DNA from 2 places in the Streptomyces sp. TLI_053 genome. Region 1 is predicted to be linked to the other one. Evidence: riboswitches for the same ligand, from Rfam matches in the RefSeq annotation. Region 1 holds a riboswitch; the other holds the start of a gene.

Region 1 (3,412 bases):
GCCGACCGGCCAGGCGTGGGCGGCCGGCACCCGCACGTACTCGGCGAGCCCGGCGCCCATGCTGATGCTGCCGTCCGGCAGCAGACTGCCCTGCGGCGAGGCGCAGATGGCGCTGTTGCCGGAGCGGCAGTGGCGGCAGGTGCCGCAGCGGGTCAGCAGGTCCACGGTGACCAGATCGCCGACGGCGGGGGCGTCCTCCAGTGCGGCGGCGCGCGCACCTACCTGCTCGACCCGGCCGGAGACCTCGTGGCCGGCGGCCACGGGGTAGACGGGCATGGCGCCGGTGTAGAGCTTGGCCTCCATGGTGCACAGCCCGCAGGCGGCGATCCGGACGAGCACGTCGTCCTCGCCGATCTCGGGGCGCGGGGTCTCGCGGATCTCGACGGAGCCGGGGGAGGTCACCAGGGCTATGCGCATCGGTCGTTCCTTTCGCGGTGCTGTGGTGCTGCGGTGCGGTACTGCGGTGGTGCAGCGGTGTCGGCTGCTGCGGTGCGACTGCCGCGGTGCGGGCCGCCGCGGGCACGGGGGTGCCGCGGTGCGGGTGGCGCCGTGCGGTCGCGCCGCCGGGGCACGGGTGGCGCCCCGACGGGCCGGTCGGTCGGGTGGACCGCCCGGACGGCGGGGGGTCGGCTCAGGCCGGGGGAGGGGGAGCGGTCCACTGCGCGGCGGGTCGCCAGTGCGTCCACCGCTCGGTCCACCAGGTGTCGCCGCGGTCGATCCGGGCGGCGAGCGCCGCGGCCTCGGCACGGACGGCGGCGGCCTGTTCGGGAGTGAAGCCGCCGGTGCGGGCGCGCTCCTCGAAGGCCTCGACGTCCTTCCAGCGGTACGGGCCGCCGTCGGCCGGGATCCAGAGGTCGAGCTCGTGGTCGAGGGTGTCGACGCCCTCGTCGGTGATCCGGTACGGGTCCTGGAAGTTGACGTACCAGCCGGAGAGCTCGTCGGTCTCCGGGTCGCGGAAGGCCCAGACGGCGTAGGCCTCGCCGGGGCGCTGCAGCTGCAGGACACCGGGGCTGCGCCAGCGGTCGGCGACGGTGCTCCAGCCGTGCGGTCCCCAGCTGAACTCGCCCTCGCCGAAGGAGAGCCGGGTGTCGTGGGCCAGGTACACGGCGAGCAGGTCGGGTTCGTGGGCGACGACCCGGACGGGGTGGCTCAGCCAGACCCGTCCGTCGAGGATCTCCCGCCGCAGCACCACCTGACCCGGCGTCAACAAGGTGCCTGCGGAGACGGGTTCGGAGACCGGGACGGCCGTCGGAACGGCTGCGCCGAGGTCGTTCGCCGGCCCGGCCGCGCCTGCGCCGGGTTCGTCGCCGACGGACACGGCGGAGCGCCCCGGACTCCTCGAAGGATCGTGCATGAACGTCTTGCCCCCGTTTCGCAATGCCGCCCCCGGAACGCGGGCGGCGAGACTCCGGCCCCCGCCGGAGTGCCGAACGCCCGCCCCTCGGACCCCGTCCCCAGTGGTTCGACGCAGGTCGAACGGGGGTCACTACTCGTGGGTAGGCATCGGCGGTCCGGATCTTAAGCACGCTCGGACGGCATTGGCAATGCCCGCCGAACGGCGGGGTCGGGAACCCCCGGTTCGGCGTGTGATGCAGCCCACGGCTCCACCCGTTCACCGACGTCTTGTCAAGATCGCGGCAAGTGTGCGAGGTTGACGGGCGTTGTTCAAGACGTTTGCGCACTCCGGGGTCGGTGAAATTCCGAACCGGCGGTTACAGTCCGCGACCCGTCCGCCGCCAGCGGCCGGTTGACCAGGTGAAACTCCTGGACCGACGGTTAAAGTCCGGAAGGGAGGCAGTGCGCGGCGGGCAGGTTTTTCCGACGGCCGGGGGGATTCCCGTCGGCCGGTCGGTCGCGGGCCGCTTCCACCGGAATGCGGTCGACGACCGCCCCTGCACGCCCATGCTCCAGCAGCCCCGGAAGTCCGCGCCCCGAGCGCGAGGAGAGTTCCGATGGGCCACACCACGGGCACGACCACCGCCGACGCGACCTCGTACGCGGCCGGCGACACCGAGCAGCCGTTCGACTCCGTCGAGTACGCGGTCGCGCAGATCGCGGCCGGCCGGGCGGTCGTCGTCGTCGACGACGAGAGCCGCGAGAACGAGGGCGACCTGGTCTTCGCCGCCGAGCTCGCCACCACCGAGCTGGTCGCCTTCGCCATGACCGAATGCCGCGGACTGCTCTGCGCCCCGATGACCGGCGCCGACCTCGACCGGCTGGAACTGGACCAGATGGTCCGTGAAAACACCGAGCACCACCGCACCGCCTTCACCGTCTCGGTCGACGCCGCGGCCGGCATCAGCACCGGCATCTCGGCGGCCGACCGGGCGCTGACCCTGCGGCTGCTGGCCGAGCCGGGCACCCGCCCGGCCGAGCTGGTGCGCCCGGGCCACGTCTTTCCGCTGCGGGCGGTCGACGGCGGTGTGCCGGCGCGGGCCGGTCACACCGAGGCCGGGGTGGACCTGTGCCGGCTGGCCGGCCTGCGTCCGGCGGCGGCGATCTGCGAGATCGCGATGGCCGACGGTGCCATGGCCAGACTGCCGGAGCTGCGCGAGTTCGCCGGCCGGCACGGCCTGGCGCTGATCTCCATCGCCGACCTGATCGAGTACCTGCGCACCGCGGGCGGTGCGGCCGGGGCGGCGGTCCCGGAGGGTGCGGCCGGGGCGGCGGTCCCGGCCGGAGCGGCACGGACGGCGGTCGCGGTGGCCGCCGGCTGATTCCGCCGGGAAACCGGCCGCAGGGGGGCGGTTCCGCCGGGAATTCCATTTCCGGGGCGGTGCCGTGATTCGCCCTGCCCGCAGGAATTCCGGCACCGGCTCCGGTTAACCGGCTGTTTTCCCGGAATTGACAGTTCCGCAACCCTGCTCCAATAATCGATTCACGGATGCACGCCGACGGGGAGAGGCCTGGTATGTCCGACACCAGCACCACGGAAACACTCAGAATTATTTGGGAAGAAGTCCTCGGCACGCCGGTCGACGACCTGGACGCCGATTTCTTCGATCTCGGCGGGGATTCCCTGCTGGCCCTCGCGATTTCCACCCGGGCCATCGAGTCCGGTCTGGACATGCCCCGGTCGGCGGTGCTGCGCCGCAGCACCCTCCGGCAGCTCGCCGAGGCCGTCGAGGACCCACGACTCTTCGATCGCGCCTGAGCGATGGCCATCGTCGTCGTCTACGACCAGGGCTCGGCCTCGCCGCGCGAGGTGATCGCCCTGGGGCGCACGGCTCCGGTACTGGTCGCGCTGGCCGACTCCGACCACGCCCGGCAGGTCGGCCCGCTGTTCGAGGAGAACTGCGCGGGCGTCGTCACGCTGGCCGAAGGTGACGGGGCCGCCGCCGCCCGGCTGCGCGAGTACGGGGCCGCGGGCATCCTGACGTTCAGCGAACGGATGCTCGCCGACACCGCCCGG
Region 2 (3,412 bases), 300 kb from region 1:
GTACACGGAGTAGGTGAAGCCGGAGAAGACCAGGCCGTTGTTGAAGGCGAGCGGCACGCCGACCAGGTCGACGGCGATCCAGGCGAACCAGAACTCGACCCAGCCGCGGGCCTGGGCGACCATCGCGGCCAGGGTGCCGACGAAGATGTAGGCGTCCGGCCAGGCGTCCCAGGACAGTTGCGGGACGGCGGTGAAGAGCGTGCCGACCGCCAGGGTGCCGAGCGCGGTGCCGCCGATCAGTACGGCGCGCTCGCGGCCGGTGGCGAAGCGGACGGCGATGTCGCCGTTGCCGCCACCGTCGCCCCGCGCGGCGCGCTGCCATCGGGTCCAGCCCCACACGGCGGCCGTGATCACGACTATCTGCTTGCCGACGCCTCCGCTGAGATGGGCGCTCCAGTAGGCGCCGACCAGGACCAGGCCGGAGAGCAGTTGGACCGGCCAGGTCAGCCGGGAGCGCTGCCAGCCGAGGGCCAGGGCGGCGAGGCCGAGCAGGTTGCCGATGATGTCGGAGCGGTAGACGTCCTGGCCGAGCAGGTGAACGGTGCCGTTGAGCCAGTTCACCGCTGCTCCCCCGGGGTGTCGTCGGCCGGGTCCGCCGAGTTCGTCGCGTTCGTCGCGTTCGTCCCATTCGTCGCGTCCACGGCGTTGGCCGCGTGGGGTGCGTCGACTCCGGGCAGGGGCGGGAGGGTGCGGGCCTCCAGCAGCCGCTCGACGTACTTGGCGAGGACGTCGACCTCCAGGTTGACGCTCTCGCCGACGGCCCTGGTGCCGAGGGTGGTCAGCGCGAGGGTGGCCGGGATGAGGCTGACGGTGAAGCTGTCGCGGGCGGCCTCGACCACGGTGAGGCTGACGCCGTCGACGGTGATCGAGCCCTTCTCCACCAGGTAGCGCGAGACGGAGTCGGGCAGCGAGAACCGCAGCACCTCCCAGCGGAGCTCGCCGGCCGCGTCGCGTTCCCCCGGTTCGCGACTCAACAGCCGCCCGGTGGCGTCGACATGACCCTGCACCAGATGCCCTCCGAGTCGGGCTCCGAGCGCCATCGCGCGCTCCAGGTTGACCCGCCCGCCGGGCTTCAACTCGCCCAGGCTGGAACGGTGGAGCGTCTCGGCCATCACATCGGCACTGAACTCACCAGTGCCGAGAGCGAGTTCCTCGGGGGTGTCGACGACGGTCAGGCAGACGCCGTTGACCGCGATGGAGTCGCCGTGCCGCGCGCCCTCGCAGACCACCGGGCCGCGCAGACGGATACGCGAGGATTCGCCGATCTCCTCGATCGACACGACCTCGCCGAGCTCTTCGATGATGCCGGTGAACACCCGGGTTCTCCTCGCGCTTGGGGCGCGGACTCCGGGGTGTGGCACGGGAGAGGGACACGGACACGTGTGGGCACGGGGGTACGCGGGCCGCCGGACGACAACGGGACCCGTTGCCGGGCTGCCGCCGAACCGGGCGCCGGAACGAGGAGATCCCCGTTCGTCGCCGCACACCGCCTCCCGAGGTCCACCGGGGGACCACGGGCCCTGCTCACTCGTCCGCCGCGCACGCCTCCCATCCGGACTTTAACCGTCGGTCCAGGAATTTCACCTGGTCAACCGGCCGCTGGCTGCGGACGGGTCGCGGACTGTAACCGCCGGTTCGGATTTTCACCGACCCCGGAGTGCGCTGAACGTCACTGCTACTTCTGCCGTCATTCTGCCATGATCCGCGCGGAGCAAGGGAGAGGTGTCCACTGTGGCCTCTTTCACTCGGCCCCGGGGAATGGCGGCACGGGGTTGCCGGAGCGCCGCTGTCGCCGTCGCCGTCGGGCGGGGCGGGGTGGGGCGCTGCGGGGGTGGTCGGGGTGGAGCGGGGTTGTCGGTGGCGCATTCGACGACCTGGCCACGGGAGTCCGGAACTGTCCGGCGGGGGCGCCTCGGGGCGTCGTCCGGGACGTCGTCCCGCGAGCACCGGGGCATCGGCTGGCGCATGCCGCGGCGTCGACCGGGTGTCCGGTGGCGGCCCGGGGTGCGTCGGGCGCAGGCTGGTGGTACCGGGGCGGCGACACCCGCCGTCGCGGGCGACCGCGGGAGGTGCGGGAGCTATGGCCAAGTTCATGGACGTCCACCACGGGATGGCCGGCATCACCGAGGAGCAGTTGCGAATGGCTCACCAGGCGGACCTGGCGATCCAGGCCGAGGAGGGCGTGACCTTCGAGCAGGCCTGGGCCGATCCGGAGTCGGGCCACGTCTACTGCCTGTCCGAGGCTCCGTCGAAGGAGGCCGTGCAGCGGATCCACGAGCGCACCGGGCATCCGGCGGCCGAGGTGCACCCCGTTCCGCTGATCGTCTGACCGCTCGGCTGTACAGCTGGCCAATTGCCGGTTGGCCGCTTGCCCAAGCACCTTATTGGCCTCCTACCCAATTAATCGGCCATCCTGTTGTGCGGCCGCCCAACTACACTCTTGGTCGGCTGCCCAACTGGCCGATCACCCCATTGGGCAGTTGCCCAACTGCATAGTTGGTCACTTGACCAATAGCTGTTGTTCGGCCGCCCAATTGCCCGGCCGCCGAACCCGGCCGGGCGGCGGGGCTCGACGGCGGCTCGACGGAGGCCCGACGGTGGAATTCGGCGGAGCAGACCGGGTCAGGATGCGGGGACCGGCGTGAAGTGGGTGACCTCCGGCGGGTGGGCCAGGTACCGGAGTTCGCCCTCCGACCAGACCGGCCGGATCCGCCACATCGGCCCCGCGTAGCCGAGCAGTGCCGCCTCGTCGCGCCACCGGCTGACCACGAGCACCCGGTGCCCGCCCTCGGTGACGGAGCGCAGCAGCTCGCCGCCGAGACAGCCGTCGGTGCGCCCGAGTTGTGGCAGCACCCTGCTGGTCAGCACCTCGCAGAACTCCTCGATGTGCCCGGCCATGACCTGGCCGGCCCAGATTCTGATGATCACCGCGACCACCTGCCCCGAAAGCGTCCTGGCCCCATTATCGACGCGAAATCGCTAGTTGCGAGGGGTTCGGGCAGGATTTCCGGGCGGCGGACGGCCGCTCGGACTCGGCCACGGCTACCTTCATCGGTATGACCAGCACACCGGAGACCGTCGTTCCGTCAACCCCCGGGCCGGATCGGCCCACCGGCCTGTTCGAGGCACTCGCCGCCGCCTCGGTCCGCGACCCGGCCGTGCTGCGGGAGGTCTACGAGCAGCCCGGGGACCACGCCCGCCGCAAGCAGGTGGACCGCATCCACGAGGTCGCCCGGCAGCTGATCGCCTGCTCCTCGCTGGTCCTCCTGGCCAGCGCGGACGCCGAGGGGCGCTGCGACGTGTCCCCGCGCGGCGGCCCGGCCGGACTCGTGTCGGTGCTCGACGAGTTCACCCTGGCGATCCCGGACGCGACCGGCAACAAGCGGCTGGACACCCTCCACAACATCGTCGA

The links. A riboswitch is a leader RNA that binds a small molecule or an ion and turns the genes downstream of it on or off. The one in region 1 is predicted to bind FMN.
Region 2: linked by a shared signal. The riboswitch ahead of BLU95_RS32515 (riboflavin synthase) and the one ahead of ribB (3,4-dihydroxy-2-butanone-4-phosphate synthase) in region 1 are both predicted to bind FMN.

Annotation. Positions count from the first base shown of each region.
Region 1 is NZ_LT629775.1:7,464,713-7,468,124, forward strand. Features, by position in the region: gene BLU95_RS31255 (zinc-dependent alcohol dehydrogenase) at 1-417, opposite strand, end outside; gene BLU95_RS31260 (ribonuclease FAU-1 family protein) at 632-1,318, opposite strand; FMN riboswitch at 1,675-1,805, shown strand; partial or broken gene ribB (3,4-dihydroxy-2-butanone-4-phosphate synthase) at 1,953-2,621, shown strand; gene BLU95_RS31270 (phosphopantetheine-binding protein) at 2,912-3,154, shown strand; gene BLU95_RS31275 (ATP-grasp domain-containing protein) at 3,158-3,412, shown strand, end outside.
Region 2 is NZ_LT629775.1:7,760,746-7,764,157, reverse strand. Features, by position in the region: gene BLU95_RS32520 (nicotinamide mononucleotide transporter family protein) at 1-561, opposite strand, end outside; gene BLU95_RS32515 (riboflavin synthase) at 558-1,316, opposite strand; FMN riboswitch at 1,537-1,664, opposite strand; gene BLU95_RS32510 (SCO4226 family nickel-binding protein) at 2,081-2,329, shown strand; gene BLU95_RS32505 (antibiotic biosynthesis monooxygenase family protein) at 2,623-2,928, opposite strand; gene BLU95_RS32500 (MSMEG_1061 family FMN-dependent PPOX-type flavoprotein) at 3,057-3,412, shown strand, end outside.